2 regions of the Streptomyces yunnanensis genome follow, and region 2 is predicted to be linked to the other one. Evidence: predicted binding sites of a transcription regulator. Region 2 holds the regulator's gene; the other holds the start of a gene.
What was found. Region 2 encodes HrcA, which represses chaperone genes, less so after heat shock. Its sites were predicted from a motif close to TTNGCACTCNGNNNNNCNGAGTGCNAA; they were not measured.

Region 1 (15,310 bases), 2.1 Mb from region 2:
CCCAGCGCACCTACGAGACCGCCGCCCCCGCCCTCTCCGCCTCCTACGAGGCCCTGGCCCACCGCCACAACCCCCGCCACTGACCACACCGGGGCCCCGCGCGCCACCGCCCCGCCCGCCGCAGACAGCCGTGCCGCCCAGCCGTGGCGGCCGCGCCTCCCAGGCCATGCGGGTCCCCTGCTCGCCCAAAGCCCGGAGGAGGGCGAGCACAGCTTCACCCCGCCAGCAACTTCACCCCACCGGCGAGCAGCCGGCAACCACCCGGCGGCGCACCCACCGAGCAGCCGCACCGAAGCCACCACCTCTCCGCCAACACCCTCCGCCAACACCCCGACCCAGTCACCACCCTCCGCCAAGGAGCCACCCATGCCACCCACCGACCCCAACTACACGACCCTCCGTACCCAGTTGGCGACGCTCACCACGGAGGCGTTCCGCCCGGACCTCGCCGACATCGACCGCCGCCCCACCCTCGACATCGCCCGCCTGATGAACGACGAGGACGCCACCGTCCCCGCCGCCGTCGCCGAGCGCCTCCCCGAGATCGCCGCCGCGATCGACGCCGCCGCCGCCCGGATGGCCCGCGGCGGCCGACTGATCTATGCCGGTGCCGGTACGGCCGGCCGCCTCGGCGTCCTGGACGCCAGCGAATGCCCGCCCACCTTCAACACCGACCCCTCCGAGGTGCTCGGCCTGATCGCGGGCGGCCCGTCCGCGATGGTCACCGCAGTCGAAGGCGCCGAGGACAGCAAGGAGTTGGCCGCCGGCGACCTCACCGCGCTCGCCGTCGCCGATCGCGACATCGTTGTCGGCATCTCCGCTTCCGGCCGCACTCCCTACGCCGTCGGCGCGGTCGAGCACGCCCGCGCCATCGGCGCCCTGACCATCGGCCTTTCCTGCAACGCCGATTCGGCCCTCGCCTCGGCCGCCGAGCACGGCATCGAGGTCGTCGTCGGCCCCGAGCTGATCACCGGTTCCACCCGCCTCAAGGCCGGCACCGCCCAGAAGCTCGTCCTCAACATGATCTCGACGATCACCATGATCCGCCTGGGCAAGACCTACGGGAATCTGATGGTCGACGTCCGCGCCTCCAACGACAAGCTGCGGGCCCGCTCGCGCCGCATCGTCGCGCTCGCCACCGGCGCCACCGACCTGGAGATCGAGGCCGCCCTCGTCGAGACCGACGGCGAGGTGAAGAACGCCATCCTCGTCCTGCTGGCCGGCGTCGACGGCCACGAGGCCGCCCGCCTCCTCAACGCCTCCAAGGGCCACCTCCGCGCCGCCCTCCAGTCCGCCACCACCCCCACCCCCTGACCCACCATCAGCCTCATCCCACCCCGCCACCCCACCGCCCCACCGCCCCACCACCCAATCCACCGCATCCCACCCCACTCCACCCCAAAGGTCACGCCCACCCCGTTGTCCACACAGCAAGGCGCCACACATGACCGCAGACAAGCACCGCGCCACCGCCGCCACCCTCCTCCCCCTCGTCGGCGGCGCCGACAACGTCACCTCCGTCGCCCACTGCATGACCCGCCTCCGCCTGGGCATCCGGGACCGCTCCCTCGTCCAGGACGCCGCCCTCATGGCGCTCCCCTCCGTCCTGGGCCTGGTCGAGGACGACACCTACCAAATCGTGCTGGGACCCGGCACCGTCGCCCGGGTCACCCCCGAGTTCGAACGCCTACTGACCAGCCCCGACGCCCCCGCCACCTCCCTCGCGGACACCCAACACCCCGGTGACGCTCCGCAGGAACAAATCACGCTCCGTAATCGTTGCCGTAATAAGGAAGAAGGCAGCGCCCGCCAGGCAGGCCCCCAAAATCCCGCCCCCCAAAGCACCACGCCCCCGACCGAGATCACCACCGCCGCCGCCGACCTCGCCGCCCAAGGCGCCACCCTCAAGGCCCGCCAGAAGGCCCGCAACGCCACCCCCGTCAAACTCTTCCTCCGCCGCGTCGCCAACATCTTCGTCCCGCTCATCCCCGCCCTGATCGGCTGCGGCGTCATCGCCGGCCTCAACGGCCTGCTCACCAACGCCGGTTGGCTCCCCGCCCTGGTGCCGGCCCTGACCGCCATCGCCTCCGGCTTCATGTCCCTGATCGCGGTCTTCGTCGGCTACAACACCGCGAAGGAATTCGGCGGCACCCCGGTCCTCGGCGGCGCGGTCGCCGCGGTGATCGTCTTCCCCGGCATCGCCAACGTCACCGCCTTCGGCCAGAAGCTCGCACCCGGGCAGGGCGGCGTCCTCGGCGCCCTCGCCGCCGCGCTCCTCGCCGCCCAGTTGGAGAAGCAGTTCCGACGACGCGTCCCCGAGGCCCTGGACGTCCTCCTCACCCCCACCCTCACCGTCCTCCTCACCGGCCTGGTCACCGCCTTCGGCCTGATGTACGCCGCGGGTGAGGTCTCCCTCGCCATCGGCACCGCCTCCAACTGGCTGCTCGGCCACGGCGGCGCGCTCGCCGGGTTCCTCCTCGGCGGCCTCTTCCTCCCCCTCGTGATGCTGGGCCTCCACCAGGCCCTCATCCCGATCCACACCACCCTGATCCAGCAGCAGGGCTATACGACCCTCCTCCCGATCCTCGCCATGGCCGGCGCGGGCCAGGTGGGCGCCGCCCTCGCCCTGTACGTGCGCCTCCGCCGCAACCACTCGATCCGCACGACGATCCGCTCCGCCCTCCCCGCGGGCTTCCTGGGCGTCGGCGAGCCCCTGATCTACGGCGTCTCGCTGCCGCTCGGCCGCCCCTTCATCACCGCCTGCGTCGGCGGCGCGTTCGGCGGCGGCTTCGTCGGCCTGTTCAACCAACTCGGTGACGCCGTCGGCTCCACCGCCATCGGCCCGTCCGGCTTCGCCCTCTTCCCCCTGGTCAAGGGCAACCACGCGCTCGGCACGACGATCACCGTCTACGCCCTCGGCCTCCTGGTCGGCTACGCGGTCGGCTTCGCCGGCACCTACTTCTTCGGCCTCAGCAGACAGCAGCGCGCGGACCTCAACGCGCCCCACGACGCGCCCCGCACGCGGGGAGAGGGCGAAGCCGACGCCCCGGCTCCCGACACGTCCCGAGTGGGAAACCCGGAGGCCCTGGGCCCCGCCTTCGAAGGCGTCGGATAGCCACCCACGAGCCCTCCCCTCTCCCCCCTCTCCCCTCGCCCCTCGCAGCACCCCTCACCGAGCGCCCACCGTCGGACGCCCGCCGCGGCGTGCCCGTCACGCCTCACACCGCCTGGCCGCCCTCCCAGTTCAGGTCCGGGGGCGGGTCCGGGTACAGGTACACGTCACGTACAGGGTCGGGTTCAGGTGAACGTACGAATGCAGGCACGGGTCCAGGTCCGGTAATCGGGTCGCGGGCGTGGCGAACGGTCGCGGACATAGCGAACGCCAGTGGCTATCCGACGCCTTCGGGGGAGGCGGATGGCAGGGCCGACGGCAGTAGCCCCAGGGGGCAGTTGCGCTGCACCCGGCACCCGGCACCCGGCGCTCACGCTTCGGGCGGCGGCGGGGGCGCGTTCATCGACGCCGTCAAAGCATCAAGGCGTTGAGGCGTCAAGGCGTTGAGGCGGGCAGACCCGCCCCCGTCGCCCCCCGTCGGCCACAGGTCCGCCGCGGCCCGGCCGCCAGTCGGCCTCGGCCCAGCCGCAGCCCGGCCGCAGGTGTCCCGGTGCGACGGGGCATCGCCCGGGGCTCAAGCCTCGTCGTTCGAGCCCTCTTTCCAAGGAACGGGTGGACGGGCCAGTACCCACCCACCCTCCCTCCCCCGCCTCAACTGCCTCGCACACCAGGCGAGATGACGTTCCGTAGCGGGCTTGCCACGCGGCGTCCCGCCCGTCTAGCGTGCGCAGCAACAAATCAACCCCGGCAGGTGCGCCAACACCACGCCGGGGTCTCGCCACAAGATCACAGGCCGATCTCATGACTTACGAAAACTCTAGCTTTCCTGCGCCCGCGTCCGCAGCCCCCCACCCCCGTGCCAAACCAGGTTTCGGCAAACGTGGCGCACCGGACCAACGTCCGCCCCGACCCACGGACTTCGACCACCTCCCCCGCCGCGAGGCGTCGATCGCCGCGTACCTCGACCGGCTCCCCGAAGGGGCCGACGTCTCCGTGAAGACGCTGGCCAAGGTGTTACCGGACTACGGGCAGTGCGCCCTGCGGACCGCCCTTCGCCGCCTCTCCGAGGCCGGCCACCTGCGGCGGATCACCGAGACGTACATCGGCACCGCCGGCAGCCCCCAGTGGGTGACCCGGACGTACTTCTCCCGTACAGCGCGGGACGACGCCTGGTGGGCGGACCTGCACGCCGGGAGCGCGCCCGGGAACGCGCCGGGGAACGCGCCGGGGAACGCGCCCGGAGACGTACCCGCGGACGTAGCGATCGTGCAGGTCGGTAACTCCCCCGAGGCGCACGCCGGGAGCGCGCCGCATATGCCGCATATGCCGCAGGAGAACGGCCGGCCGGAGCACCCAGCCGCCGCCCCCGCGCCCTCCCCCTCCCCCGCGTCCTCCCTCTCCCCCTCCAGCCCCCGCAGCGCCGCCTACGGCCTCCTCGCGGGCCTCGGGCGGGTCGAGCCGCGCCTGACGCTCTCCGCGGCCGACTGCGCAGCCCTGGAGCCGTTCGCGGCGGACTGGCTGGCCAGGGGCGCCTCGCCGGAACAAGTCCTGGCCGCGTTGACAGCCGGGCTACCGGCCCACGTCCACCACCCGGCCCGGTTCGCACTGTCCCGGCTGACGGCCAAGCTGCCGCCCGTCATCCAAGCCCCGACCCCGGCCCCTGGCGTGCCGGCTGCCAGGCCGGCCGGACCGCGCATCATGGAGTGCACGGTCTGTCGCGTGCCAGGGCGCCCCGAAGCGCTCCCCGGCGGCATCTGCCGCGACTGCCGGGGAGAAGCCCCACCCGACCAGTACGCCGACCAGCAGTCCGACCAGTACGCCCACCGCTCCAGCGACCACCCCAGCGGCCACCCCACCGATCGGCGCACCGATCAACGCACCGACCGCCATGCCGACCGCCATGCCGACCGGCGCGCCGAAGCCCCACGCACAGGGGATCGGCCCACTGGAGATCGACCCACCGGCGACCGGCCAACGGGCGGCCGGCCCGCGGGAGATCAGTTCACCGCAGATCAGGTCACCGGAGTTCAGTTCACCGACGGCCGCCCCATCGGGGATCGCCCCACCGAGGACCGTCTCACCGGGAGTCGCCCCGCACCGGGCCACCACCCCGCTTCGCATCGGCTCACTCCGGGGCGTCCGGATGCGTCGGACCTGCCCCCTGTGCCCCCGGTCCCGGATCCCCCGGCCCCGCGTTCCCCGGCTCCACAGTCCCCGGCCCCGCAGCTCCCGGCCCCGCAGCTCCCGGCTCCGGGGCGTCTGGCTCCCGAGCAGGTCCGTTCGCGCGCCCGGCGGGTTCGGTCCGCCATGCGCGCCTGAGGCCCTCCACGTAGCGCGCCCAGGGGCCGTCCCAGTGGCCGGCCCAGCGGCGTCGACGGCGGGCCGAGCGGCCCAACTCCCAGGCCAGGAGGGCGAACCACGCGCCGACCAGGGTCAGGTGGACGCGTTGCGGGACGCCGTGCCAGCCGGGGTGGCCGACGAGCGGGCCGACGGTGAGGATCGCGGCGGGCATGGCCACGGCCAGGACGCGTGGGCCCCAGCGGCGGACCGCCGGCATGGGGGGACGTTGGACGGCGGCGGCCCTGCTGAGGAAGGCCATCGAGGCGAAGAGGAAGAAGTGGGCGAAGGCGCTGGTGGCGGTGTGCCAGGGGTGGACGGCGATGCAGTCCTGTTCCACCGAGGGGGCGCAGGCCATGGGCAGCAGGACGTCGGCCAGTGAGGAGAGGGCGAGGCCGACCAGGGAGAGCCAGCCCGCGCGGGCCCAGCGGCCGTGGCCCGAGGGTGTGCTGCGGGCGAGCAGGGCGCCGGTGATGACGAGGAGGGCGCAGGCCCCTTCCAGGCCGCCGAAGAGGAGGCGCAGTGGCTGGTCGGCGGCGTAGAGCTCGCTGACGTAGGAGTGGCGGGGGTCGAGGCCGGTGGGGAGGACGAATTCCAGCGGCCACCAGTTGTAGAGCAGGGCGGCGGCGGCGAAGAGGAGGGCCGCCGTCGCCTCCCGTCCGGCGTAGCGGGTGGTGGGGGTGACCACGGGCTCGTAGACGGTGCGGGCACCGGTCGTCGTGGGGTTGGGGACGTTCGGCACGGGCGGGTCCTGTTCCGGGTGGGGGCGGGGTCCTGGGGCCTGTCGTCGGGCTCCCGTCGTTCGCCGGGAGGGCGGGCCGGGCGGTGGGTGGCGTGCGGGAGTGTGATGACGGGCCCTAGGCGAGGTTCTCCCCGGTGGGGCCCGCTACGTTGGCGCGCCGTTCGGAGGCGCGCCGAGCCGCCACTCGACAGGCGGAACATGTCCCCTGATCGACTGATCCAGCCATTCACGGCATCGGGTGTGAGGCGTCGTCGGCGAGGCGGGCGATCGTCGGCCGTCCGGTTGCCGACCGTTCGTGATCGAACGAACGGGTGTTCGTGTGAGCAATGCTTCGTTCCCGATCGGCCGACGATCGCGCTTCCGTATAGCGGCGATCGTGACTGTCCACATACAGACTGGTGCGAAGAGCGACCATGCCGCTGTCATTGCCTCGCCGGGAACGGACGCGACGGCGAAGGGCCCGCGCACCGGCATCGGCTCCACGGGAGGGACAGCGGCAATGATCCAGACAGACACGGGACACCGGCCGGCTGCGCGCGGGGCAGGGCGGGCGGGGGAAGGACGACCGCCGCGTCGGCGCGGCCGTGGCCCGCGCGGCGGTCGTCGGCTCGATGATGACGACGCCGCCCAGGCCCGCCCGGTCACCCCGGTCACCCCGGTCACCCCGGTCATCGCCGACGTCCTCTCCGACGACACCAACGGCGGCTCCGGCACGGCGCGCGGCCTGACCGTCAGCGGGGTGGCCGCGCCCGCCGACGGCACCGCCGCCGTGCAGGGCGGCACGGTCGCTCACACCCCCAACTCCGGTTCGTCCGGCTGCGATTCCTTCGCCCACGCGGTCACCAGCAGCCGCGGCCAGAGCTCCACCGCCGCGGTCCTTGTCCTCACCTTCGCGAAGTAGCCGACCCCCTCAAGGGAGGAGCGCTCATGGACATCACCGAAGAGCAGGCCGCCGAGGCCCTGCAGGTCGCCGCCGCGGTCCTCCTGGCCACCGGTGCCCGGGCCGGCCGCCGAAGCGGCCCCCGCCCTCGACGAGACCTGGCGACTGCCCGGCGGCAGCGCCTGGGTCTACTACGGCGAGGGCCATCAGGGCCTGGTCCGCCCGGTGTTGAGGGCCGACGGCTTCAACACCGGCCCCAGCGACCTGGACCTCTCCTGGGAGCACCTCAACCGCCGCGGATACCCGCTCCTGGACGAACTCCGCCGCCGGGGCCGGGACGTCGTCCTCGTCGGCTACGACGAACGCAGCGCCTCCATCCTGGACACCGCCCGGACCGAGGAGCTCCCCACCTGGCTCCCGGACCGCCTGCCGTAACGCCCGGCGCACAACGCCGCCGGGGCGGTACCCCTGGGAGAGGGGTACCGCCCCGGCGAACGAGCGGACGTTGATCAACCAGAGGTCGATCAGAAGTCCATGTCACCGCCCGGCATGCCGCCCGGAGCGGCCGCGGCGGCCTTCTCCGGCTTGTCGGCGATGACGGCCTCGGTGGTGAGGAACAGCGCCGCGATGGAGGCGGCGTTCTGCAGCGCGGAGCGCGTCACCTTGGCGGGGTCGATGATGCCCTCGGCGATCATGTCGACGTACTCGCCGGTCGCGGCGTTCAGGCCGTGACCCGGGGTCAGGTTGCGCACCTTCTCCACGATGACGCCACCCTCAAGGCCGGCGTTCACGGAGATCTGCTTGAGCGGGGCCTCCAGGGCCAGCTTCACGGCGGCGGCACCGGTGGCCTCGTCGCCGTCCAGCTCCAGCTTCTCGAAGACCGAGGAAGCCTGCAGCAGGGCCACGCCACCGCCGGCGACGATGCCCTCCTCGACGGCCGCCTTCGCGTTGCGAACGGCGTCCTCGATGCGGTGCTTGCGCTCCTTGAGCTCGACCTCGGTCGCGGCACCGGCCTTGATGACGGCCACGCCGCCGGCCAGCTTCGCGAGGCGCTCCTGGAGCTTCTCGCGGTCGTAGTCCGAGTCGCTGTTCTCGATCTCGGCGCGGATCTGGTTGACCCGGCCCTGGACCTGCTCGCTGTCACCGGCACCGTCGACGATGGTGGTCTCGTCCTTGGTGATGACGACCTTGCGGGCGCGGCCGAGCAGGTCGAGACCGGCGCTCTCCAGCTTGAGGCCGACCTCCTCGGAGATGACGGTGCCACCGGTGAGGATGGCGATGTCGCCGAGCATGGCCTTGCGGCGGTCGCCAAAGCCGGGCGCCTTGACCGCGACGGACTTGAAGGTGCCGCGGATCTTGTTGACGACCAGGGTCGACAGGGCCTCGCCCTCGACGTCCTCGGCGATGATCAGCAGCGGCTTGCCGGACTGCATGACCTTCTCAAGGAGGGGCAGCAGGTCCTTCACGTTGCTGACCTTGGAGTTGACGATGAGGATGTAGGGGTCCTCGAGCGCCGCCTCCATGCGCTCCATGTCGGTCGCGAAGTACGCCGAGATGTAGCCCTTGTCGAAGCGCATACCCTCGGTGAGCTCCAGCTCCAGACCGAAGGTCTGGGACTCCTCGACGGTGATGACGCCTTCCTTGCCGACCTTGTCCATGGCCTCGGCGATGAGCTCGCCGATCTGCGGGTCGGCGGCGGAGATGGACGCGGTGGAGGCGATCTGCTCCTTGGTCTCGATCTCCTTGGCCTGGTCGAGCAGCGCACCGGAGACGGCCTCGACGGCCTTCTCGATGCCGCGCTTCAGGGCCATCGGGTTGGCACCGGCGGCGACGTTGCGCAGGCCCTCGCGGACCAGCGCCTGGGCCAGGACGGTCGCGGTCGTCGTGCCGTCACCGGCGACGTCGTCCGTCTTCTTCGCGACCTCCTTGACCAGCTCGGCGCCGATCTTCTCGTACGGGTCCTCCAGCTCGATCTCCTTGGCGATGGAAACACCATCGTTGGTGATCGTGGGGGCGCCCCACTTCTTCTCAAGGACGACGTTGCGGCCCTTGGGGCCGAGGGTGACCTTGACGGCGTCGGCGAGCTGGTTCATACCGCGCTCAAGGCCGCGCCGCGCCTCCTCGTCGAACGCGATGATCTTGGCCATGTGAAGTGGTCCCTCCGGGCTGATGGGGGTACCCCCTCGCTCGAACGGAGTTGAGCTCGGGGGAGGAAAGCTCGGACCGCGCTGGCGCCCGCGACGGACGGCCTGCATGCCGTGTGGTTCCTTGCCCCACCTGGCGTGCGGGCCTCACCGACCCGGTCCGTATTCAGCACTCTCACGGGGAGAGTGCTAACGCAATGATTAGCACTCGCACCCATCGAGTGCAAGCGGCTCCGGAGATGTCTCCCATGGTGGTGACACTCGGGCCGGGGGTGGGTAGAGGTGCTTGACGGGCGGTGTGCCGCTCGCCCGCGAGAGGGTCGGGCCCCGTCCGCGAGACGGGCGCCGCCCCCTGCTCACCGCCCCTTGCCTCCGCCCGCGCGCGCCCGCGCGCCCGCGAGGCGCGCGCGACCCCTCGGGAACGACAGAAGGCCCGCAACCCCGTACTCGGGGATGCGGGCCTTCCGCGAAACGATGCAGTCGGCCGCCGCCTCAGGCGGTGACCCGGACCATGTCCGCCTGTGGCCCCTTCTGGCCCTGCGAGATCTCGAACTCGACCCGCTGACCCTCCTCCAGGGTGCGGTACCCGTCCATCTGGATCGCGCTGTAGTGGACGAAAACATCCGCACCACCGTCGACCGCGATGAAGCCGTACCCCTTCTCCGCGTTGAACCACTTGACGGTGCCCTGAGCCATGCCTAACTCCCCTATTACTGGCCCTTGCACAGGACCGCACTCCGCGGACCCGGGTCAGACCTCACCCCCCGGAATGGCCCGTGGGGTGTGCGCCGGAACGCGTCGACCGCCGCTGAATGTATCTGGACCAATGCCCAGCGCAACAGGTCAATCGGACGAGAATTCTTGCGCCAGGGAAACGGCTGTATGCGCTCAAATCCCGTTATCTCAGGCCAAGTCGGGCCGGGAATAAGTGGCATAGACGACAAATCGCGCACACAACTTGCGCACAAGTCACCGCGATCTCATATGCGTTCGGCATGCACACGGAGATAACCGGAGGGGGATCGCCCCAATGGTATCGCCTTTCACAACACGGAATTGCCCCGTCCGTTTAGCTCGGACGGGGCAATTTCCGGTCACTACCGGCAAAGAGTTGGCGCGAATACGATCCATATCGCGCCGCACCGGACAGTCGTCGGGCGTATCAGCAGCCTCCGGCGACCGCCGGGATGATAGAGACGCCCGCGCCTTCCGGGGTCGGCGTCTGGAGTCCCTGCTCGAAGCGGACGTCGTCGTCGTTGATGTAGACATTCACGAAGCGGCGCAGCTTGCCCGCGTCGTCGAGCACCCGGGCCGCGATGCCCCGGTGGTTCTTCTCCAGGTCGGCGATCACCTCGGAGAGGGTCGCGCCCTCGGCGGTGACCTCGGCCTCGCCGCCGGTGTACGTGCGCAGGATGGTGGGGATGCGGACCTTGACGCTCATGGTGCTGCCTTCCAGGAGGTACGGGGGGTGCGGAACGGGACGGGCGGAGGGACGGCTCAGCCGGCCAGGCCGGCCGCGCGGAACGCGTCCAGGTCCGGCCGGATGGTGGCGGTGGGCCCGGAGGCGACGGCGTCGAGGGTCTTCAGGCCGTCGCCGGTGTTCAGCACGACGGTGGTCAGCGACGGGTCCAGCACGCCGTTCTCGATGAGCTTCCTGGTCACGCCGACGGTCACGCCGCCCGCGGTCTCCGCGAAGATCCCCTCCGTACGGGCCAGCAGCTTGATCGCGTCCACGATCTGCGGGTCGGTGACGTCCTCGACGGCGCCGCCGGTGCGGCGCGCGATGTCGAGCACGTACGGGCCGTCCGCCGGGTTGCCGATCGCCAGCGACTTGGCGATGGTGTTCGGCTTCTGCGGCTTGACGACCTCGTGCCCGGCCTTGAAGGCCGCGGACACCGGCGAGCAGCCCTCGGCCTGCGCCCCGAAGATCTTGTAGGGCCTGTCCTCGACCAGGCCGAGGGCGATCAGCTCCTTCAGCCCCTTGTCGATCTTGGTGAGCTGGGAGCCGGACGCGATCGGGATGACCAGCTGGTCCGGCAGCCGCCAGCCGAGCTGCTCACAGATCTCGTACGCCAGCGTCTTGGAGCCCTCGCCGTAGTACGGGCGGAGGTTGACGTTGACGAAGCCCCAGCCCTCGCCCAGCGGGTCGCCGATGAGCTCGGAGCAGAAGCGGTTGACGTCGTCGTAGTTGCCCTCGATGGCGACCAGGTCTCCGCCGTAGACCGCGGCCATCACGACCTTGCCGGGCTCCAGGTCGTGCGGGATGAAGACGCAGGACTTCAGGCCCGCGCGGCGCGCCGCGGCGCCGACCGCACCGGCGAGATTGCCGGTCGAGGAGCAGGAGAGGGTGGTGAAGCCGAAGGCGCGGGCGGCCTCGACGGCGATCGCCACGACCCGGTCCTTGAAGGAGTGGGTGGGGTTGCCGGAGTCGTCCTTGACGTAGAGGTCGCCGGTGACGCCCAGCTCGGCGGCGAGCCGGTCGGCCTTGACGAGCTTGGTGAAACCGGGGTTGAGGTTGGGCTTGTCGGCCACGTCCGCGGGGACGGGCAGCAGCGGCGCATAGCGCCAGATGTTGGCGGGACCGGCCTCGATCTGCTTCTTCAGCGCCTCGGGGTCGCCGGTGGGGAGCGCGTAGGCGATTTCCAGCGGGCCGAAGCACTCCTGGCACGCGAAGATCGGACCGAGCGGGAAGCGCTCGCCGCATTCGCGACAGGACAGGGCTACGGCGGGACCGAGTGCGACAGAAGGCGTGGATTCGGTTGCTTGCACAGCCATGGAGGCGAGGCCCTTTCTCCTCATCTTCCTCACGACGCATTTCGCCGTGAGACGGATTTGGCACCTTCCCTAGCCGGGAGCCTCGCGCGCGCACTGTGCTGTCGTGCGGCGGAGACCGGCTGGAGGGTTGCCGGGGCTTCAACGGGCCGTGTCCCTCTGCCCCTCTGGATGAGCGGTATGGCACTGGGCGGAACCCAGGCGTTTGTTGCGCGGTGACCCCGACATGCGAGGGTCCTCCGCGTTGTTCAAGACTGTAACCGAAGGCACTCACCGTTGAGATAGTCGTCCGGTCCGCGAGATGGATCACATAACGGGCTCCCGTTCGGGGGGCCGCCGAGGAGAGTCGTAGACGTGCTGGAAGAAGTGGAGCGCTGGCTGGCCGGCCGCTCCTGGTCCGCCGCGGACCGCCCCCTGGAGCAGCTGTTGGAGGCCAAGCGCCAGACGGGTCGGACGGTCAGTGTGGTGCTGCCCGCGCTCGACGAGGAGGCGACGGTCGGTGCGATCGTCGCGGCGATCCGCGCCGATCTGATGACCGCGGAGGTGCCTCTGGTCGACGAGCTGGTGGTGCTGGATTCGGGCTCCACCGACCGCACCGCCGAGGTCGCCGCGGCGGCCGGCGCCCGGGTCGTCCACCGGGACAGCGTGCTGCCCCGGATCCCGGCGCTGCCCGGCAAGGGCGAGGTGCTGTGGCGCTCGCTGCTGGTGACCAGCGGCGACATCGTCTGCTTCGTCGACGCCGACCTGCGGGAATTCTCGTCCACCTTCGTCTCGGGGATCGTCGGGCCGCTGCTGACCGACCCGGAGGTCCAGTTCGTCAAGGCGATGTACGACCGGCCGCTGGACACCGGCCGGGGCGGGCCGACTGCCGGAGGCGAGCAGGGCGGAAGGGTCACCGAGCTGGTCGCCCGGCCGCTGCTCAACCTCCACTGGCCGCAGCTGGCCGGGTTCGTGCAGCCGCTGGGCGGGGAGTACGCGGCGCGCCGCTCGCTGCTGGAGCGGCTGCCGTTCCCGGTCGGCTACGGGGTGGAGCTGGGGCTGCTGGTGGACGCGCTGCACACCGTCGGGCTGGACGCCCTGGCGCAGGTGGACGTCGGGGTGCGCAGGCACCGCCACCAGGGCGGCCAGGCGCTCGGCCGGATGGCCGCGGCGATCTACCGCACCGCCCAACTCCGGTTGGCCCGCGGTCATTTGGTGCGGCCCCGGCTGACCCAGTTCGAGCGCGGCGAGCACGGCTTCGTGCCGCGGACGACGGCGGTGGACACCGAGGAGCGGCCGCCGATGGCCGAAATACCGGAATACGCGGAACGGCGGGCGGCCTGAGGGACGATCCGTACGTTTGCGCGGATCCGTGACGGGTTAATGTCGCGACATGGTCTCCGAGCGCAGTGCGGTCCAGCCAGGTGCCGAGGTCCTCGTCGCGTCCAACCGCGGGCCCGTGTCGTACGCCCTGGGAGAGGGCGGTGAACTGAGCGCCAAGCGGGGTGGCGGGGGGCTGGTGTCGGGGCTCTCGACGATCGGGGCCGACGCGGTGTGGGTGTGCTCGGCGCTGGGCGACGGCGACCGGGAGGCGGCTCGGCGGACCGGTGGGCTGCTGGACGTGGCGGACACCGATGGACAGCGCGTCCGGATGTTGGACATCCCGGCGGATGTGCACGCCGCGGCCTACAACGGCGTCGCCAACTCCGTGCTGTGGTTCGTCCACCACATGCTGTACCAGACGCCGCTGGAGCCGGTGTTCGACACCGACTTCCGGGGCCAGTGGGCGGCGTACGAGGCGTACAACGCGGCGTTCGCCTCGGCGCTGGCGGACAGTGCGAGCCCGGGTGCGGCGGTGCTGGTGCAGGACTACCACCTGGCGCTGGTGCCGGCGATGCTGCGCGAGGTGCGGCCGGACGTCCGGATCGCGCACTTCTCGCACACCCCGTGGGCGCCGCCGGAGTACTTCGCGATGCTGCCCGACGACGTCCAGCGGCAGCTGGTGCTGGGCATCCTCGGCGCCGACCGGGCGAACTTCCTGACCGAGCGGTGGGCGCGGGCGTTCACCGCGTGCTGCGAGCGGGCGCTGGGGCCGGACTGCACGGCGCACTGGCCGCGGCACGAGGCGCCCAGCGTGGTCGCGGTGCCGCCGGACCGGAAGGCGCACCGGACCCGGATCGGGGTCCATGGGCTGGGGGCGGACGCCGAGTTCCTGCGGGAGCGCTCCCGGCGGCCGGACGTCGAGGAGCGGATGGCGGCGCTGCGCGGGCAGATCGGCGGCACCGACCGGAAGACGATCGTGCGGGTGGACCGGACGGAGCTGTCCAAGAACATCGTGCGCGGGCTGCTGGCCTTCCGGCGGCTGCTGGCCGACCGGCCGGAGTGGCGCGAGCGGGTGGTGCACCTGGCGTTCGCCTACCCCTCGCGGCAGGACCTGGCCGTCTACCGCGACTACACCGCGCAGGTCGGCGCGCTCGCCGAGGAGATCAACGCGGAATACGGGACGGCGGGCTGGCAGCCGGTCGTGCTGCACGTCAAGGACGACTTCGCGCGGTCGCTGGCGGCGTACCGACTGGCGGACGTGGCACTGGTCAACCCGATCCGGGACGGGATGAACCTCGTCGCGAAGGAGGTCCCGGTGGTCTCCGACGCCGGGTGCGCCCTGGTGCTCTCCCAGGAGGCCGGCGCCTGGGAGGAGCTCGGTGCGGACGCGCTGACGGTCAACCCCTACGACGTGGCGCAGACCGCCGAGGCGCTGCACGCCGCGCTGTCCATGCCGGCCGAGGAGCGGGCCGCGCGCACCGCCCGGCTGGCCGCGGCGGCGACCGCGCTGCCGCCGGCGCGGTGGTTCCTGGAGCAGTTGCAGGCGCTGGGCGAGTGACCGGCGGACCGTCGCCGGCCGGGCCGCCGGCCCCGGGGGCGGGCGAGAGGGAACCCCGCCGGTAGATCGTCGACGCGCGGGTCTAGCGTGGTGGGCCGTGACAGTGACAACGCTTGCTTCGACGACGGTCGCGTCCGGTCTGCCGGAGCTGACCGCCGGGCGGCTGATCGACAGCTGGCGGCTCGACCCGTACGCGCTGGTGCTGATCCTCGTCCTGGGCGGCCTCTACGCCTGGGGCGTGGTGCGGCTGGCGCGGCGCGGGGAGCGCTGGCCGGTGGCCCGGACGGTGGCGTTCGCCGGGCTGGGGCTGGGCGCGATCGCGCTGGCCACCATGTCGGGGCTGGCGGTCTACGACCATGAGCTGTTCTGGCCGGCCGCGGTGCAGAACATCGTGCTGGACCTGATCGCGCCGTTGGGGCTGGCGCTGGGCGACCCGTTGTCGCTGGCGCTCGCCGCGTTGCCG
Region 2 (15,310 bases):
GTGCAGATCGTCGCCGCGCCGCTGGAACACCGCGTGGGGCAGCTCGTGGATCTCGACGTAGAGGTCGCCGGCGGGGCCGCCGCCGGGGCCCACCTCGCCCTCGCCGGCCAGCTGGATCCGGGTGCCGTTGTCGACACCGGCCGGGATCTTGACCGTGAGGGTGCGGCGGGAGCGGACCCGTCCGTCGCCCGCGCACTCGGGGCACGGCGTCGGCACGACCGTGCCGAAGCCCTGGCACTGGGGGCAGGGCCGGGAGGTCATGACCTGGCCCAGGAAGGACCGGGTGACCTGCGAGACCTCACCGCGACCGCGGCACATGTCGCAGGTCTGCGCCGAGGTGCCCGGCGCCGCGCCCTCGCCGCTGCACGTGGTGCAGACGACGGCGGTGTCGACCTGGATGTCCTTGGTGGTGCCGAACGCGGCCTCGCTGAGCTCGACATCGAGGCGGATCATGGCGTCCTGGCCGCGGCGGGTCCGCGAGCGCGGGCCGCGCTGCGAGGCCGTGCCGAAGAACGCGTCCATGATGTCGGAGAAGTTGCCGAAGCCCGCGCCGAAGCCGCCCGCGCCGCCGGCACCGCCGGACTGCGAGAGGGGGTCGCCGCCGAGGTCGTAGACCTGCTTCTTCTGCGGATCCGAGAGGACCTCGTAGGCGGCGTTGATCTCCTTGAACCGCTCTTGGGTCTTGGGGTCCGGGTTCACGTCCGGGTGCAGCTCGCGCGCCAGCCGCCGGAACGCCTTCTTGATCTGGTCCTGCGAGGCGTCCCGACCGACACCGAGGACCGAGTAATAATCCGTGGCCACTTACGACTCCGCGAGGATCTGTCCGACGTAACGTGCCACTGCGCGTACCGCTCCCATCGTTCCGGGGTAGTCCATGCGGGTCGGTCCGACCACGCCCAATTTCGCGACGGCCTCGTCGCCAGAACCGTATCCGACGGTGACGACCGAGGTGGACGTCAGGCCCTCGTGAGCATTCTCATGCCCGATGCGCACGGTCATGCCCGAGTCCTTGGCCTCCCCGAGCAGCTTGAGCATCACCACATGCTCCTCAAGGGCTTCCAGCACCGGCCGGATGGTCAGGGGAAAATCATGCCCGAAGCGCGTCAGATTGGCGGTGCCGCCGATCATGAGCCGCTCTTCGGTCTCCTCCACCAGAGTCTCCAGCAGTACCGACAGTACTGTCGAGACGGTCGCCCGGTCGTCCTGTTCGAAGGATTCCGGGAGATCCTGCACCAGCTGCGGGACGTCCGTGAAACGGCGGCCGACGATCCGGCTGTTGAGCCGGGCGCGCAGATCCGCCAGGGACGTCTCGCCGAACGGCGTCTGGCAGTCGATGAGCCGCTGCTCGACGCGGCCGGTGTCGGTGATCAGCACCAGCATCAGCCGGGCCGGGGCCAGCGCCAGGAGTTCGACGTGCCGGACCGTCGACCGCGTCAGGGACGGGTACTGCACCACCGCCACCTGCCGGGTCAGCTGCGCCAGCAGGCGCACCGTGCGGCCCACCACGTCGTCCAGGTCGACGGCGCCGTCGAGGAAGTTCTGGATCGCCCGTCGCTCGGGGACGGACAGCGGCTTGACGCCGGCGAGCTTGTCGACGAAGAGGCGGTAGCCCTTGTCCGTCGGGATCCGGCCGGCGCTGGTGTGCGGCTGGGCGATGTAGCCCTCGTCCTCCAGGGCCGCCATGTCGTTGCGGACGGTGGCCGGGGAGACGCCCAGCCTGTGGCGCTCGGTGAGCGCCTTGGAACCCACCGGCTCCTCCGTCCCGACATAGTCCTGGACGATGGCGCGCAGCACTTCGAGCCTGCGTTCACTGAGCATTCCGCCACCTCCAGTCGGCCGTCCCGCCGTGTCGTCTCTTCTCCTGGCACTCGCACGGGCCGAGTGCCAGACCCGGAGCCAGTGTACGGCCGGGTAGCACGGATGCGGCAAGGGCGGGCGTACCGAGGGCTTACCCACCACCGCGGAATCCGACCCCCGGGTCGCCCCTGAGAGCCCCCTGATCGCACCCCGAGGTCCCCCTGATCCCGCCCCGCCACGGCCCCGGGCAAAAGCCCCGGGCGGTAGCCGTACTGCCCGCAGTGCGTGCCGGACGTCGGACGGCAGGCGGGAGTTCGACGACAGGGGCTAGCGTCTCGGTATGCGCACCACTTGGGAAGAGGCGGGCTGGGAGCGGCTCGGCGAGGGTGTCGTCCGGCGCCGGATGCCCGGCTGGGACGAGACGATCGGCGTGATCGCCGGCTCGGACGGCGTGCTGATCGTCGACACCGGCCCGACGCTCGGTGCCGGGGCCGAACTGCGCCGGACGGTCCGCGCGGTGCTGGGCCGCGATGTGACGCATGTCGCGCTCACCCACGCGCACTTCGACCACGTCCTGGGCACCGCGGCCTTCGCGGGGGTGGAGGTGTTCGGCGCGACCGGACTGGCCGAGCTGCTGCGGCACGGCAAGGAGGAGCTGCGGGACTCCGCGGTCCGGCACGGCGTGGACCCGGACACCGCGGCGGAGGCCGCGGACCTGCTGGTCGCCCCGCACCACCACGTGCACGGGGAGCTGACCGTCCGCCTCGGGGACCGGGAAGTGCTGCTGGCCAACGTCGGCCCCGGTCACACCGCCCACGACCTGGCCGTCCTGGTGCCGGGCCGGGCCGGTGAACGGGAGATCGTGTTCTGCGGCGACCTCGTCGAGGAGTCCGGCGAGCCCCAGGCGGGCCGGGACGCGCTGCCCCGGCTCTGGCCCGCCGCGCTGGACCGGCTGCTGGCGCTGGGCGGCGAGGACGCGGTGTACGTGCCCGGCCACGGCGCGGTGGTCGACGCCCGCTTCGTACGCGCCCAGCGGGACGCCCTGGCCGCCCGCTTCGGCGCCGACTCGCCCTGATCCGCCACCCCGTCGACTGTCGCCCCGGCGCCCCGTGCACCGGGGACCACCGCCCCGCCGATCCCCAGGAAGCAGACCCGCATGCACAGCAGGCACTACAGCCCCGACCTCACTCCCCCCTGGAAGAAGCCGAAGCCGGTGCCCGAGGTGCCGGCCGATCCCGGGCTGGTCGTGGAGGAGGTGGTGACGGGCTACTGCGGCGCGGTCCTGCGGTGCGAGAAGACCGCCGAGGGCCCGACGGTCACATTGGAGGACCGCTTCGGCAAGCAGCGGGTGTTCCCGATGGTGCCGCGCGGTTTCCTCCTGGAGGGCAGGACCGTCACCCTCGTCCGGCCGCAGAGCCGTCCGGCGCCGAGCGGCCCGGCGCGCACCGCGTCCGGCTCGATCGCGGTCCCCGGGGCGCGCGCCCGGGTCGCCCGCGCCGGTCGCATCTACGTGGAGGGGCGGCACGACGCGGAGTTGGTGGAGCGCGTCTGGGGCGACGACCTGCGGATCGAGGGCGTCGTCGTGGAGTACCTGGAGGGCGTCGACGACCTCCCGGCGATCGTCGACGCGTTCGCCCCCGGTCCGGACGCGCGCCTGGGCGTCCTGGTGGACCACCTCGTCCCCGGCTCGAAGGAGTCCCGGATCGCGGCGGCGGTGACCGGTGAGCACGCGCTGGTCGTCGGCCACCCGTACATCGACGTCTGGGAGGCGGTGAAGCCGTCCTCGGTGGGCATCCCGGCGTGGCCGCGGGTCCCCCGGGGCCAGGACTGGAAGACCGGGGTGTGCCGGGCGCTGGGCTGGCCGGAGAACACCGGTGCGGCCTGGCAGCGGATCCTGTCGCGGGTGCGGTCCTACAAGGACCTGGAGCCGGCGCTGCTGGGCCGGGTCGAGGAGCTGATCGACTTCGTGACGGCGCCGGAGGGGGCGGACGGCCGCTGAAGGCCCGTCCCGCACGGCGTGCGCCCCTGGTGCACGCCGTGCGCCGGACCGGCGGTGAGCGCACTCTGGTAGCAGCGATTCCGGAGGTGACCGCCATGTTGAAGACCGCTGTCGGATGGCATGTCGAGCTGGAATTCGAGGAGGACACCCACCGCACCCGGGCCGCCGCGCTGGTACGGCTGCCCGACGGGACCGAAGTGCGGTCCCATGGTTATGCCAGCCGCCACCCGGCCGACGGGAACCAGCCCCGGGTCGGCGAGGAGGTCGCGGGGGCAAGAGCCCTCAACGATCTTGCGATGCAGTTGCTGACCAAGGCGCACGACGAGATCGACTCGGCATCGGGGCGGATGTCGCGGCCGCTGACCCACTGAAGTCCCCCGGCCGGTCGGGCCGTTGGACCGCTGGGCCGCTAACGCCGCGCCGGCCCGCCGGGAGGCGCCGGCCCGTCACGAGGCGTCAGTCCACCAGATCGCGGACCACCGCGTCCGCGAGGAGGCGACCGCGGAGCGTCAGCACGGCCCGCCCCGCCTCGTACGGGCCGGGCGCCAGGAGGCCGTCGGCCACCGCGCGGGCGGCGGCGCGGGCCCCCGTGGGGGCGAGGAGGGAGAGCGGGCAGCCGGCGGCGAGGCGGAGTTCCAGGAGGATCCGCTCGACGCGGCGGTCCTCGTCGGCGAGCAGTTCGCGGCCGGCCCCCGGGGAGCGGCCCTCGGCGAGGGCCTGGGCGTAGGCGGCGGGGTGCTTGACGTTCCACCAGCGGACGCCGCCGACGTGGCTGTGCGCGCCGGGGCCGGCGCCCCACCAGTCGGCGCCGGTCCAGTACAGCTCGTTGTGGCGGCAGCGGGCGGCCTCGGTGGTGGCCCAGTTGGAGACCTCGTACCAGGAGTAGCCGGCGGCGGTGAGGCGCTCCTCGGCGATCAGATAGCGGTCGGCGTGCACGTCGTCGTCGGTCATCGGGATCTCGCCGCGGCGGATCCGGCGGGCCAGCTGGGTGCCCTCCTCGACGATCAGCGCGTAGGCGGAGATGTGGTCCGGGCCGGCGCCGGTGGCGGCGTCGAGGGTGGCCCGCCAGTCGTCGTCGGACTCGCCGGGGGTGCCGTAGATCAGATCGAGGTTGACGTGCGCGAAGCCGGCCGCCCGGGCCTCGGCGACGCAGGCTTCGGGGCGGCCCGGGGTGTGCGTGCGGTCCAGGATCTTCAGGACGTGCTGCCGGGCGCTCTGCATGCCGAAGGAGACGCGGTTGAAGCCGGCAGCGCGCAGCTCGGCGAGATAGCGCGGATCGACGGACTCCGGGTTGGCCTCGGTGGTGATCTCGGCGTCGGGCGCCAGCCCGAACTCGTCGCGCAGCGCGGCCAGCATCCGGCCGAGGTCGGCGGCCGGCAGCAGGGTCGGGGTGCCGCCGCCGACGAAGACCGTCTCCACCGGGCGGGGGTCGTCGCCGAGCACCTTGCGGGCCAGCCGGACCTCCTCGACGAGGGTGTCGGCGTAGTTCTCGCGGGAGGCCAGGACGCCGCCGGGGCCACGCAGCTCGCCGGCGGTGTAGGTGTTGAAGTCGCAGTAGCCGCAGCGGGTGGCGCAGTACGGCACGTGCAGATAGAAGCCGAGGGGGCGCTCGGCGGCGCCGGTCAGCGCATGGCGGGGCAGCGCCCCGTCCTCGGGCATCGGCTCACCATCTGGCAGTGCGGAAGGCATGGGGTCCATTGTCCGTCATGCCGAGTGGTTCCGGAGCGGGGCTCCCGGAGAGCGGGCGGCGGCCCCTGGGCAGCCGGGGCGGTGGGCCCGGGGCGGCTGTGGCGGCGGGCCCGGGGCGGCCCCCGGGGCGGCCGGCTGGAATACCGCCCCCGCCCGCCCGGTTGTGGCCCCGCAGGGGGGCCGCGCACCCCCTACGGGATCCGTTCGCACCTCCCCTACGGGCGCCCGCCCGCCGCCTGGAGGACCATCAGCGCCAGGTCGTCGTCGGGCGGCGTGGGGCCGAAGGCGTGCACCGTGCGGCGGATGTGCTCGGCGATGGCCTCGGCGCTCCGCCCGGCCGCCGCGGCGAGCGCCGAGGCCAGCCCGTCCTCGTCGTCGAAGAGCCGCCGGCCGCAGCGACGCTCGGTCACCCCGTCGGTGACGCACAGCAGCGTCTCCCCGGGGCAGAGGTCGAAGGACTCGCTGACGTACGACGCGTCCTCGACGACGCCGAGCAGCATCTGCGGGGCCGCCGCGACCCGGACCGCGCCGTCGGCTCCCAGGACCAGCGGCAACGGATGGCCGGCGCTGGCGAGGGTGCAGCGGGCGCCGCCGTCGCCACCGCGGTACGGGACGATCTCGCCGTAGAGCAGGGACAGGAAGCGGGCCTGTTCGCCCTCCTCGCGGATCTCCACCGGGGCCTCCGCGCCCGCGCCGGCCGCCGCCACCGCCGCCGCGACCGCGGCGACGGAGTCCGCGGCCTCCCGGGCCATGGTCTTGTTGAGCCGGTCCAGGACCTCGGCGACACCGAAGCCGTCGCGGGCCAGCAGCCGCAGCACCGGCCGGGCCAGCCCGGTGACCGCGGCGGCCTCGGGCCCGGAGCCGCAGACGTCGCCGAGCGCGAAGCACCAGCGGCCGTCGCCGGCGTCGAAGAGGTCCCAGAAGTCGCCGCCGGCCCAGGCGCCCTCGCGCGGCTCGTAGACCACCGCCGACGCGACCCCGGGCACCCGCGCCCGTCCCTGGGGCAGCAGCCGGCGCTGGAGGACCCGGCTGATGCGTTCCTGGCGGCTGTAGGCGCGGGCGGTGGCCACCGCCCGGGCGGCCCGGCGGCACAGGTCCTCGGTCAGCGCGACCACCTCGCCGGGGAAGCGGCGCAGCCCGGCCCGGCCGAGCAGCAGGGTGCCGTGCCGCCGGCCGCCGGCGACCAGGGGGCAGGCCAGGGCCGCGCCGCCGGTCTCACGGCCGGCCGGCTCGTACGGCCAAGGCCAGGGCACCGGGACCGGCCGGCTGTCGGTACTGCCGTCGTCGCCCAGGCCCGGCGGCGCCTTCTCCAGGGAGGCCCGCAGCGAGTCGATCCGGCCCTCGGACAGGTGCCAGACCCGGGCCAGCCGCGGCACCTCACCGTCCTCGCTGAGGCCGCGCCCGGGGGCGCCGCCGTCGCCGTCGTGCAGCCATACCGCGCACCAGTCGGCGAGCCGCGGAACGATCAGCTGGCAGGCCAGCGAGGCGACCTGGTCGGCGTCCAACTGCCCGGAGAGCAGGTCGGACGCCTCCGCGAGGAAGGACAGCGCGCCGTTGTCGACGCCGCCGCGGTCCCGTTCGGGGCGGTCCTCGGGCGGCGCGGGGCGGCGCGGCACCGGGGCGAGGAGCTCGGAGGCCCGTAGTTCGCGCCGGAACGTCCGGTCGTCGAGGACTCCGTAGGCGCCGAGGGCGTCGGCGGCATCGGGGGCGCCGGCGGCATCGGCGGTGCCGAAGGCGTCGTAGGTGCCGTAGCTGTCGTAGGGGTCACAGGTGTCGTAGGCGTCGTAGGTGCCGTCGGCGGTGTCCGGTTCGGGCCAGGCGGCGTCCGGGCCGCCGACCGGCAACCGGAACCACACCGTCTTCATCGCCCGCCGGTAGGTGACGCCCCAGGCTTCGGCCACCGCGCTGATCAGCCGGAGCCCGTGGCCGCCGCCCTCGTAGGCCCCGGTGTCCTCGCGGGCCCGGACCGGCTGGGTGGGGTGCCGGTCGGAGACCTCGACGACCAGGCCGGGGCGGGGTGGCTCCTCGGGAACGGCGTCCGGGGGGTCGTCGAGGTGCGGCACCGGCTCCTCGGCGGGGTCGAGCCGGCAGAGCACGTCGACGGTGGTGCCCGCGTGCACCACCGCGTTGGTCACCAACTCGCTGACCAGCAGCACCGCTTCGTCGGCCAGCCGGTCGGTGAGCCGGTCGGCGCCCGGCAGCCGGCGCGCGGTCCAGTCGGCGAAGGCGGCCCGGACGAACCGCCGCGCGGCCGCCGCGGCCCGTGGGTCGCCGGGCAGCGTGGCCCGCAGGGAGCGGGCGGCGGCCCCGGTAACGTCGTCCCGTCCGACCGAAGTTGTCATCCTCATTGAGCAACTCCCGAGCAGTTCCCCAGCGACGCCGGATGCGCCACCGCCAGAGTGACAGAACGAGCCCGCACATAAGCGGTGAGTCACGGAAGTGCGTGGTCAGAGGGGTCAATTCGGCTGACGCGGCGCGGCAGTTGGCCGGCGCGCCACGGCACCCCGCAGGGCCCGCCCAGAGCGCGCCGGACCGCCGGCCGCCGGACGGGCACGAGGGTGCGGCGCGGGGCGCCCCGGGCACTCCCGGGGCCCGCACCGCACCGCGCCCGCCGCCGCTACGCCTCCCGCGCGCCGGCGTACATCTCGTCGAGCAGGTCCTTGAACGCCCGCTCCACCACCGGCCGCTTGACCTTGAGGCTGGGGGTGATCTCGCCGTGCTCGATGTCCAGGTCGCGCGGCAGCAACCGGAACTTGCGGATCTGCTGCCACCGCTGGAGCCCCTCGTTGACCCGCTCCACGTAGCCGTCGATCAGCGCGCGGGCCTGGTCGGTGGCGACGACCTCGGTGTAGCTCCTGCCGCCCAGGCCGTGCTCCTCGGCCCACTTGAGGATGGTCGGTTCGTCCAGTGCGATCAGGGCGGTGCAGAAGTTCCGGTTGGCGCCGTGCACCAGCACGTTGGAGACGAACGGGCAGATCGCCTTGAACTGGCCCTCCACCTCGGCGGGCGCGATGTACTTGCCGCCGGAGGTCTTGATCAGGTCCTTCTTGCGGTCGGTGATCCGCAGATAGCCGTCCGGGGACAGCTCGCCGATGTCGCCGGTGTGGAACCAGCCGTCCTCCTCCAGGACCTCGGCGGTCTTCTCGGGCAGGCCGTGGTAGCCCTGCATGATGCCGGGGCCGCGCAGCAGGATCTCACCGTCCTCGGCGATCCGGACCTCGGTGCCGGGCAGCGGCTTGCCGACCGTGCCGGTGCGGTACGCCTCGCCGGGGTTGACGAAGCTGGCGGCGCTGGACTCCGTCAGGCCGTAGCCCTCCAGGATGTGGATGCCGGCGCCGGCGAAGAAGTAGCCGATCTCGGGGGCGAGGGCGGCGGAGCCGGAGATCGCGGCGCGCAGCCGGCCGCCGAACGCCTCCCGCAGCTTGGCATAGACCAGGGCGTCGGCGACCTTGTGCTTGGCGGCCAGCGCGAACGGCACCGAGGCGTTGCCGGTGTGCCGGAAGTTGTCCTGGGAGACCTTGGCGTACTCGCGGGCCACGCCGGCCGCCCACTGGAAGATCTTGTACTTGGCCCCGCCGCCCTCCCGGGCCTTGGCCACGACGCCGTTGTAGACCTTCTCGAAGATCCGTGGGACGGCCGCCATGTAGGTCGGGCGGACCACCGGCAGATTCTCGATGATCTTGTCGACCCGGCCGTCCACCGCGATCACGTGGCCGACGGAGACCTGCCCGGCGGTCAGCACCTTCCCGAAGACGTGCGCCAGCGGCAGCCAGAGGTACTGCACGTCGTCCGCGGTGACCATCCCGGTCGCCTGGATGGCGCGGGCCATGTACGCCCAGCAGTCGTGGGCCAGCCGGACGCCCTTGGGGCGGCCGGTGGTCCCCGAGGTGTAGATCAGGGTGGCCAGTTGGTCGGCGCGGAGCGCGGCGACCCGCTCCTCGACGCACTCGGGGTGCTGCTCCAGATAGGCGGTGCCGCGCTTCTCCAGCTCGGCGAGGGAGAGCACCCAGTCCTCCGGGTCGTCCTCGGCGGGCCGGGCGTCGGCCCCGTCGATGACCACGACGTGCGCCAGCTCGGGCAGCTCGGCGCGCTTCTCGCGGGCCTTGGCGAGCTGTGTGGCGTTCTCCGCGATCAGCACCCGGCTGCCGGAGTCGGCCAGGATGAACGCGGTCTCGTCGGTGTTGGTGGAGGGGTAGACGGTGGTGGTGGCGGCGCCGGAGCAGAGCACGCCGAGGTCGGCGAGGATCCACTCCACCCGGGTGTTGGCGGCCAGTGCCACCCGCTCCTCGGGGTGCACGCCCAGCGCGATCAGCCCGGCGGCCACGGCGAGCACCCGCTCGGCGGCCTGGCTCCAGGTCAGCACCCTCCAGTCGTCCGGTCCGGTGCCGGTGGAGGACGGGACCGGATAGCGGTATGCCTCGGTATCCGGGGTGGCCGCGACCCGCTCCAGGAACAGGGTCGCCACCGAAGGCGGCCGGTTGTCGATCAGCGTGTGGGTGTCGGTCACGGCGTCCTCCGGGGCCCGCTTCGTTGCTGGTGACTCGCGAGTAACCTTGAGCAGTGATCAGAGTAGAGCGCGTGACGCCGCCACGTAAGGGGCTGCACCCGACTGGTTCACGATGTGACCCGAGCGATAAGTGCACATGACACGCGCTTGACCGATGGGCCCCGAAACGTCGTTCGACCGGCCCCGCCGCCCCGAGGAACGCCGCCGCCCCGAGGGGCCACCGGGAAACGGCGCGGGGCGCCGGCTCCCTGAGGAACCGCCGCCCCGCCCTGCGTCCCGCGCCCGCCGCGCGTCCCGCTTCCGCTACTTCTTCGCCTTGCTTTCGCCCTCGGAGTCGGAGGACAGCACCGCGATGAACGCGTCCTGCGGGACCTCCACGTTGCCGACCATCTTCATCCGCTTCTTGCCCTCCTTCTGCTTCTCCAGCAGCTTCCGCTTACGGGAGATGTCACCGCCGTAGCACTTGGCGAGGACGTCCTTGCGGATGGCGCGGACCGTCTCACGGGCGATGACCCGGCTGCCGATGGCGGCCTGGATCGGCACCTCGAAGTTCTGCCGCGGGATCAGCTCGCGCAGCTTGCCGACCAGCCGCACGCCGTACGCGTACGCCTTGTCCTTGTGGGTGATCGCGGAGAACGCGTCGACCTTGTCGCCGTGCAGCAGGATGTCGACCTTGACCAGGTCGGCGGTCTGCTCGCCGGTGGGCTCGTAGTCCAGCGAGGCGTAGCCGCGGGTCTTGGACTTGAGCTGGTCGAAGAAGTCGAAGACGACCTCCGCGAGCGGCAGGGTGTAGCGGATCTCGACCCGGTCCTCGGAGAGGTAGTCCATGCCCAGCAGCGAACCGCGCCGGGTCTGGCAGAGCTCCATGATCGCGCCGATGAACTCGCTGGGCGCCAGGATCGTGGCCCGGACGACCGGCTCGTGCACCACGTCGATCTTGCCGGTGGGGAACTCGCTGGGGTTGGTGACGGTGTGCTCGGTGCCGTCCTCCATCTCCACCCGGTAGACCACGTTGGGCGCGGTCGCGATCAGGTCGAGGCCGAACTCGCGCTCCAGGCGCTCCCGGATGACCTCCAGGTGCAGCAGGCCCAGGAAGCCGACGCGGAAGCCGAAGCCCAGGGCCGCCGAGGTCTCCGGCTCGTAGACCAGCGCGGCGTCGTTGAGCTGGAGCTTGTCCAGCGCCTCGCGCAGCTCCGGGTAGTCCGAGCCGTCGAGCGGGTACAGGCCCGAGAAGACCATCGGCTTCGGGTCCTTGTAGCCGCCCAGCGGCTCCTCGGCGCCCTTGTTGAGCTGGGTGATGGTGTCGCCGACCTTGGACTGGCGGACGTCCTTCACGCCGGTGATGAGGTAGCCCACCTCGCCGACCGAGAGGCCGTCGGCGGCGGTCATCTCCGGGGAGTTCGTACCGATCTCCAGCAGCTCGTGGGCGGCGCCGGTGGACATCATCTTGATGCGCTCGCGCTTGGAGAGCGTGCCGTCGACGACCTTCACGTAGGTCACCACGCCGCGGTATGGGTCGTAGACCGAGTCGAAGATCATCGCGCGGGCGGGGGCGTCCTTGACGCCGACCGGGGCCGGCACCTCGCGGACGACCTTGTCCAGCAGCTCGGGCACGCCGACGCCGGTCTTGGCGGAGACCTTCAGCACGTCCTCGGGCTCGCAGCCGACCAGGTTCGCCAGCTCGGCGGCGAACTTCTCGGGCTGCGCGGCCGGCAGGTCGATCTTGTTGAGGACGGGGATGATCGTGAGGTCGTTCTCCATCGCCAGGTAGAGGTTGGCGAGGGTCTGGGCCTCGATGCCCTGGGCGGCGTCGACGAGGAGGATGCAGCCCTCGCACGCGGCCAGCGAGCGGGACACCTCGTAGGTGAAGTCGACGTGGCCCGGGGTGTCGATCATGTTCAGGATGTGGGTGGTCCCACTTGCCTCTTCGCCCTCGGAGGGGCTCCAGGGCAGCCGGACCGCCTGGGACTTGATCGTGATGCCGCGCTCGCGCTCGATGTCCATGCGGTCGAGGTACTGCGCGCGCATCTGCCGCTGGTCGACGACACCGGTCAGCTGGAGCATCCGGTCGGCGAGCGTCGACTTGCCGTGGTCGATGTGCGCGATGATGCAGAAGTTACGGAGGAGCGCCGGGTCGGTACGGCTCGGCTCCGGCACGTTCGTAGGGGTCGCGGGCACGCAGGGTCCATTCAGTGAACGCGGGTAGGCGGGACTCGGTCTTGTGATGTCCCCCCATCGTCCCATGACCGGCGGCGGTGGGGCGGTTCGGGCATCGGGGACGGGCGGGGCGCCCCCGGCGCCGACGGGACGGGGCCCGGAGCGCGGAGGCGGGCGGCATCCACGGAGGATCCACGGGGGAGCCACGGAGGCGAGGCGGCGAGGGGCCCCGGCGCTCCCCCGCCCGCGGCCCGGTTTGGGAGCGCTTCGGGCCTGCTGGTAGCCTGGTCCACTGCGCTTCGTGCCCTCTCTCGTGCGCGGCGCAACTCGAAACTCCAACGAACCTGAAAAGGCTCTTTCGTGGCGAACATCAAGTCCCAGTTGAAGCGGATCAAGACCAACGAGAAGGCTCGTCAGCGCAACAAGGCTGTCAAGTCCTCCCTGAAGACCGCGATCCGTCGCACCCGCGAGGCCATCGAGGCCGGTGACCTGGAGAAGGCCACCGCCGCGCAGGCCCTGGCGGCCAAGAAGCTCGACAAGGCCGTCAGCAAGGGTGTTCTGCACAAGAACAACGCCGCCAACAAGAAGTCGGCGCTGGCCAAGAAGGTCGCCGGCCTCAAGGGCTGACCCTCTGCCCGACCGCGCCCGTCGCGGTCACCCTGCCGATCGGGGATCCAGCGGCCCCTCTCTCCGCTCCCTGTCGGTGCACCACCGCGCCGCACACGGCCTGCGTTCGCCACGCGGGTGCGGCGCACCCGGCTCCTCCGCGGCCCCAAGCCGCCGAGCAGCCACCCAAACTGGATACGAACGACCCCACCTGTGCCCCTTTGGGGCGGGTGGGGTCGTTCGTTTGCGGTGGAGTCGTTCGTTTGAGTGGAGGGCGCGGCGCCCGGGGCTCCTGCCGCCCGGCAGACATCGTCCGGGTGGCCTGCCGTCCGGCAGACATCGTCCGGATTTCCGAGTGCCCCGGGCAGGTTCCGGCGCCGGAAACGTCCACTACTCTGCCGTCATGTCCAATACGGGGGACCAGAACAATCCCTTCTCCGTGCCGCAGCCTCCTCCCGGCTACGGCCCGCCGCGCGCCCAGCAGAACCCCTACGCCCGGCCGATCCCGCAGGGCACGCCGCCGGGAGCACCGCCCGCGGCACCACGGGGACCGGGCGGCTACGGCTACCCGGCGGCCGGCAGCCCCGGCATGCCGGGTGTGCCGCGCGTGGCGTACGGGGCGCCGAGCGGCGGCACCCCTGGTGGGGCGGCCCGGCAGGGTGTCTCCGGCTGGCTGTGGGCCCTCGGCGGTGCGGTGGCCGCCACCGCGATCGGGGCCTCCGTGATGTTCGCCACCGGAGCCTTCTCCTCGACGCCCGCCCCCGAACTCAAGGGCTACGCGTTCCGGGACGACCTGTGCGCCGCGACCTCCCTGACTCCCTTCGAGAACGCCCACTACAAGGCGAAGCCGAACACGGGCGGCAGCACCGGCTCGGGGTCGGGGGCCGGCTCGGGGTCGGGTTCATCGGGTCCGTCGTCCCCGCCCAACCCGCAGCACAGCGGCTCGCGGATGAACTCCATGGACTCGATGTGGTGCAACATCTCCCTCACCCCGGAGACCACCGGCACCCACGACTACTCCTCGACCTGGGTCTACAACTCCGTCACCCTGCACAAGAAGGCCGACCCGGGCCCGGAATTCGCCGACACCTACCGCTCGTACGAGAAGCAGCAGACCTCGATCTCGTACAAGGTCGAGCCCGTCAGCGGCATCGGTGACGAGGCGTACCTCGTGACCCGCAGCGACACCCCCGGCAGCAACAACAGCACGTATGTGATCCTCGCCGTCCGCGACGGGTGGATGACGTACCAGTCGACGTGGTCCAGCTACACGCCGAGCGGCGGCAGCGGGAAACCGCCGAGCTCCGCCGAGATCGCCACGATGCTGGAATCCAGCGCGAAGGAGACCTTCAAGCGGCTGCGGGGGTGATCCGCGGTTCCCGGGGTGTGAGGTGCGGTTCCCGGGCACCGGTTGCCGGTTGCCGGTTGCCGGTTGCCGGTTGCCGGTTGCCCAGCGTCTCGGCCGCCTACCGCGAGCGGGCCGCCCGCGCGATCGTCACCACGGCCTTCTCCAGGGCGTATTCCGGGTCGTCCCCGCCGCCCTTCACCCCCGCGTCGGCCTCGGCCACCGCGCGCAGCGCCGTGGCCACGCCGTCCGCCGACCAACCGCGCATCTGCTGCCGGACCCGGTCGATCTTCCAGGGCGGCATGCCCAGCTCGCGGGCGAGGTCGCCGGGGCGGGCGCCGCGCGGGGCGGAGGCGAGCTTGCCGATGGCCCGGACGCCCTGTGCCAGCGCGCTGGTGATCATGACGGGGGCGACCCCGGTCGCGATCGCCCAGCGCAGCGCCTCCAGCGCCTCGGCGGCCCGGCCCTCGACCGCCCGGTCGGCAACGGTGAAGCTCGACGCCTCCGCCCGGCCGGTGTAGTAGCGCGCGACCACGGCGTCGTCGATCGTGCCCTCGATGTCGGCGGCCAACTGCGCGCACGCCGACGCCAGCTCGCGCAGGTCGCTGCCGATGGCGTCCACCAGTGCCTGGCAGGCTTCCGGCGTCGCCGAGCGGCCGGACGCCCGGAACTCACCGCGCACGAAGGCGAGCCGGTCGGCCGGCTTGGTCATCTTGGGGCAGGCCACCTCGCGCGCGCCCACCTTGCGCGCCGCGTCCAGCAGCCCCTTGCCCTTGGCGCCGCCGGCGTGCAGCAGCACCAGGGTGATCTCCTCGGCGGGCGAGCCGAGATACGCCTTGACGTCCTTGATGGTGTCCGCGGACAGATCCTGGGAGGCGCGCACCACCACGACCTTGCGCTCGGCGAAGAGCGAGGGACTGGTCAACTCGGCGAGGGTGCCGGGCTGGAGCTGATCGGGGGTGAGGTCGCGCACATCGGTGTCCGCGTCGGCCGCCCGGGCAGCGGCCACCACCTGCTGCACCGCGCGGTCGAGCAGCAGCTCCTCCTGCCCCACCGCGATCGTGACGGGAGTAAGGGGATCGTCGTTAGCTGTCTTCCTGGCCATCGCGTCCCAGCATCCCACGCCCCACCGACAACCCCCTCCGCGCGCCGGCCCGACCGCCCACCAGGCCCCTACGTCCGCGCCCGCTCGATACGTCCGGGCCCGCTC

Region 1: groL (chaperonin GroEL) is a predicted target of HrcA. The motif match lies at 9,382-9,408, and genes of this name have one in related genera.

Annotation. Positions count from the first base shown of each region.
Region 1 covers NZ_CP095749.1:4,221,890-4,237,199, forward strand. Annotated here, with positions in the region: gene MOV08_RS18015 (MurR/RpiR family transcriptional regulator) at 1-83, shown strand, start outside; gene murQ (N-acetylmuramic acid 6-phosphate etherase) at 367-1,314, shown strand; gene MOV08_RS18025 (PTS transporter subunit EIIC) at 1,445-3,115, shown strand; gene MOV08_RS18030 (DUF998 domain-containing protein) at 5,238-6,191, opposite strand; gene MOV08_RS18035 (Ig-like domain-containing protein) at 6,691-7,092, shown strand; gene MOV08_RS18040 (hypothetical protein) at 7,186-7,506, shown strand; gene groL (chaperonin GroEL) at 7,596-9,218, opposite strand; gene MOV08_RS18050 (cold-shock protein) at 9,708-9,911, opposite strand; gene MOV08_RS18055 (MoaD/ThiS family protein) at 10,378-10,656, opposite strand; gene thrC (threonine synthase) at 10,713-11,990, opposite strand; SAM riboswitch class I at 12,008-12,165, opposite strand; gene MOV08_RS18065 (glucosyl-3-phosphoglycerate synthase) at 12,342-13,310, shown strand; gene MOV08_RS18070 (alpha,alpha-trehalose-phosphate synthase (UDP-forming)) at 13,360-14,847, shown strand; gene MOV08_RS18075 (cytochrome c oxidase assembly protein) at 14,945-15,310, shown strand, end outside.
Region 2 covers NZ_CP095749.1:6,314,978-6,330,287, reverse strand. Annotated here, with positions in the region: gene dnaJ (molecular chaperone DnaJ) at 1-801, opposite strand, end outside; gene hrcA (heat-inducible transcriptional repressor HrcA) at 802-1,818, opposite strand; gene MOV08_RS27560 (MBL fold metallo-hydrolase) at 2,138-2,872, shown strand; gene MOV08_RS27555 (DUF3097 domain-containing protein) at 2,954-3,796, shown strand; gene MOV08_RS27550 (DUF1876 domain-containing protein) at 3,892-4,167, shown strand; gene hemW (radical SAM family heme chaperone HemW) at 4,253-5,485, opposite strand; gene MOV08_RS27540 (ATP-binding SpoIIE family protein phosphatase) at 5,701-7,827, opposite strand; gene MOV08_RS27535 (AMP-dependent synthetase/ligase) at 8,103-9,992, opposite strand; gene lepA (translation elongation factor 4) at 10,296-12,170, opposite strand; gene rpsT (30S ribosomal protein S20) at 12,510-12,776, shown strand; gene MOV08_RS27520 (hypothetical protein) at 13,159-14,124, shown strand; gene holA (DNA polymerase III subunit delta) at 14,222-15,205, opposite strand.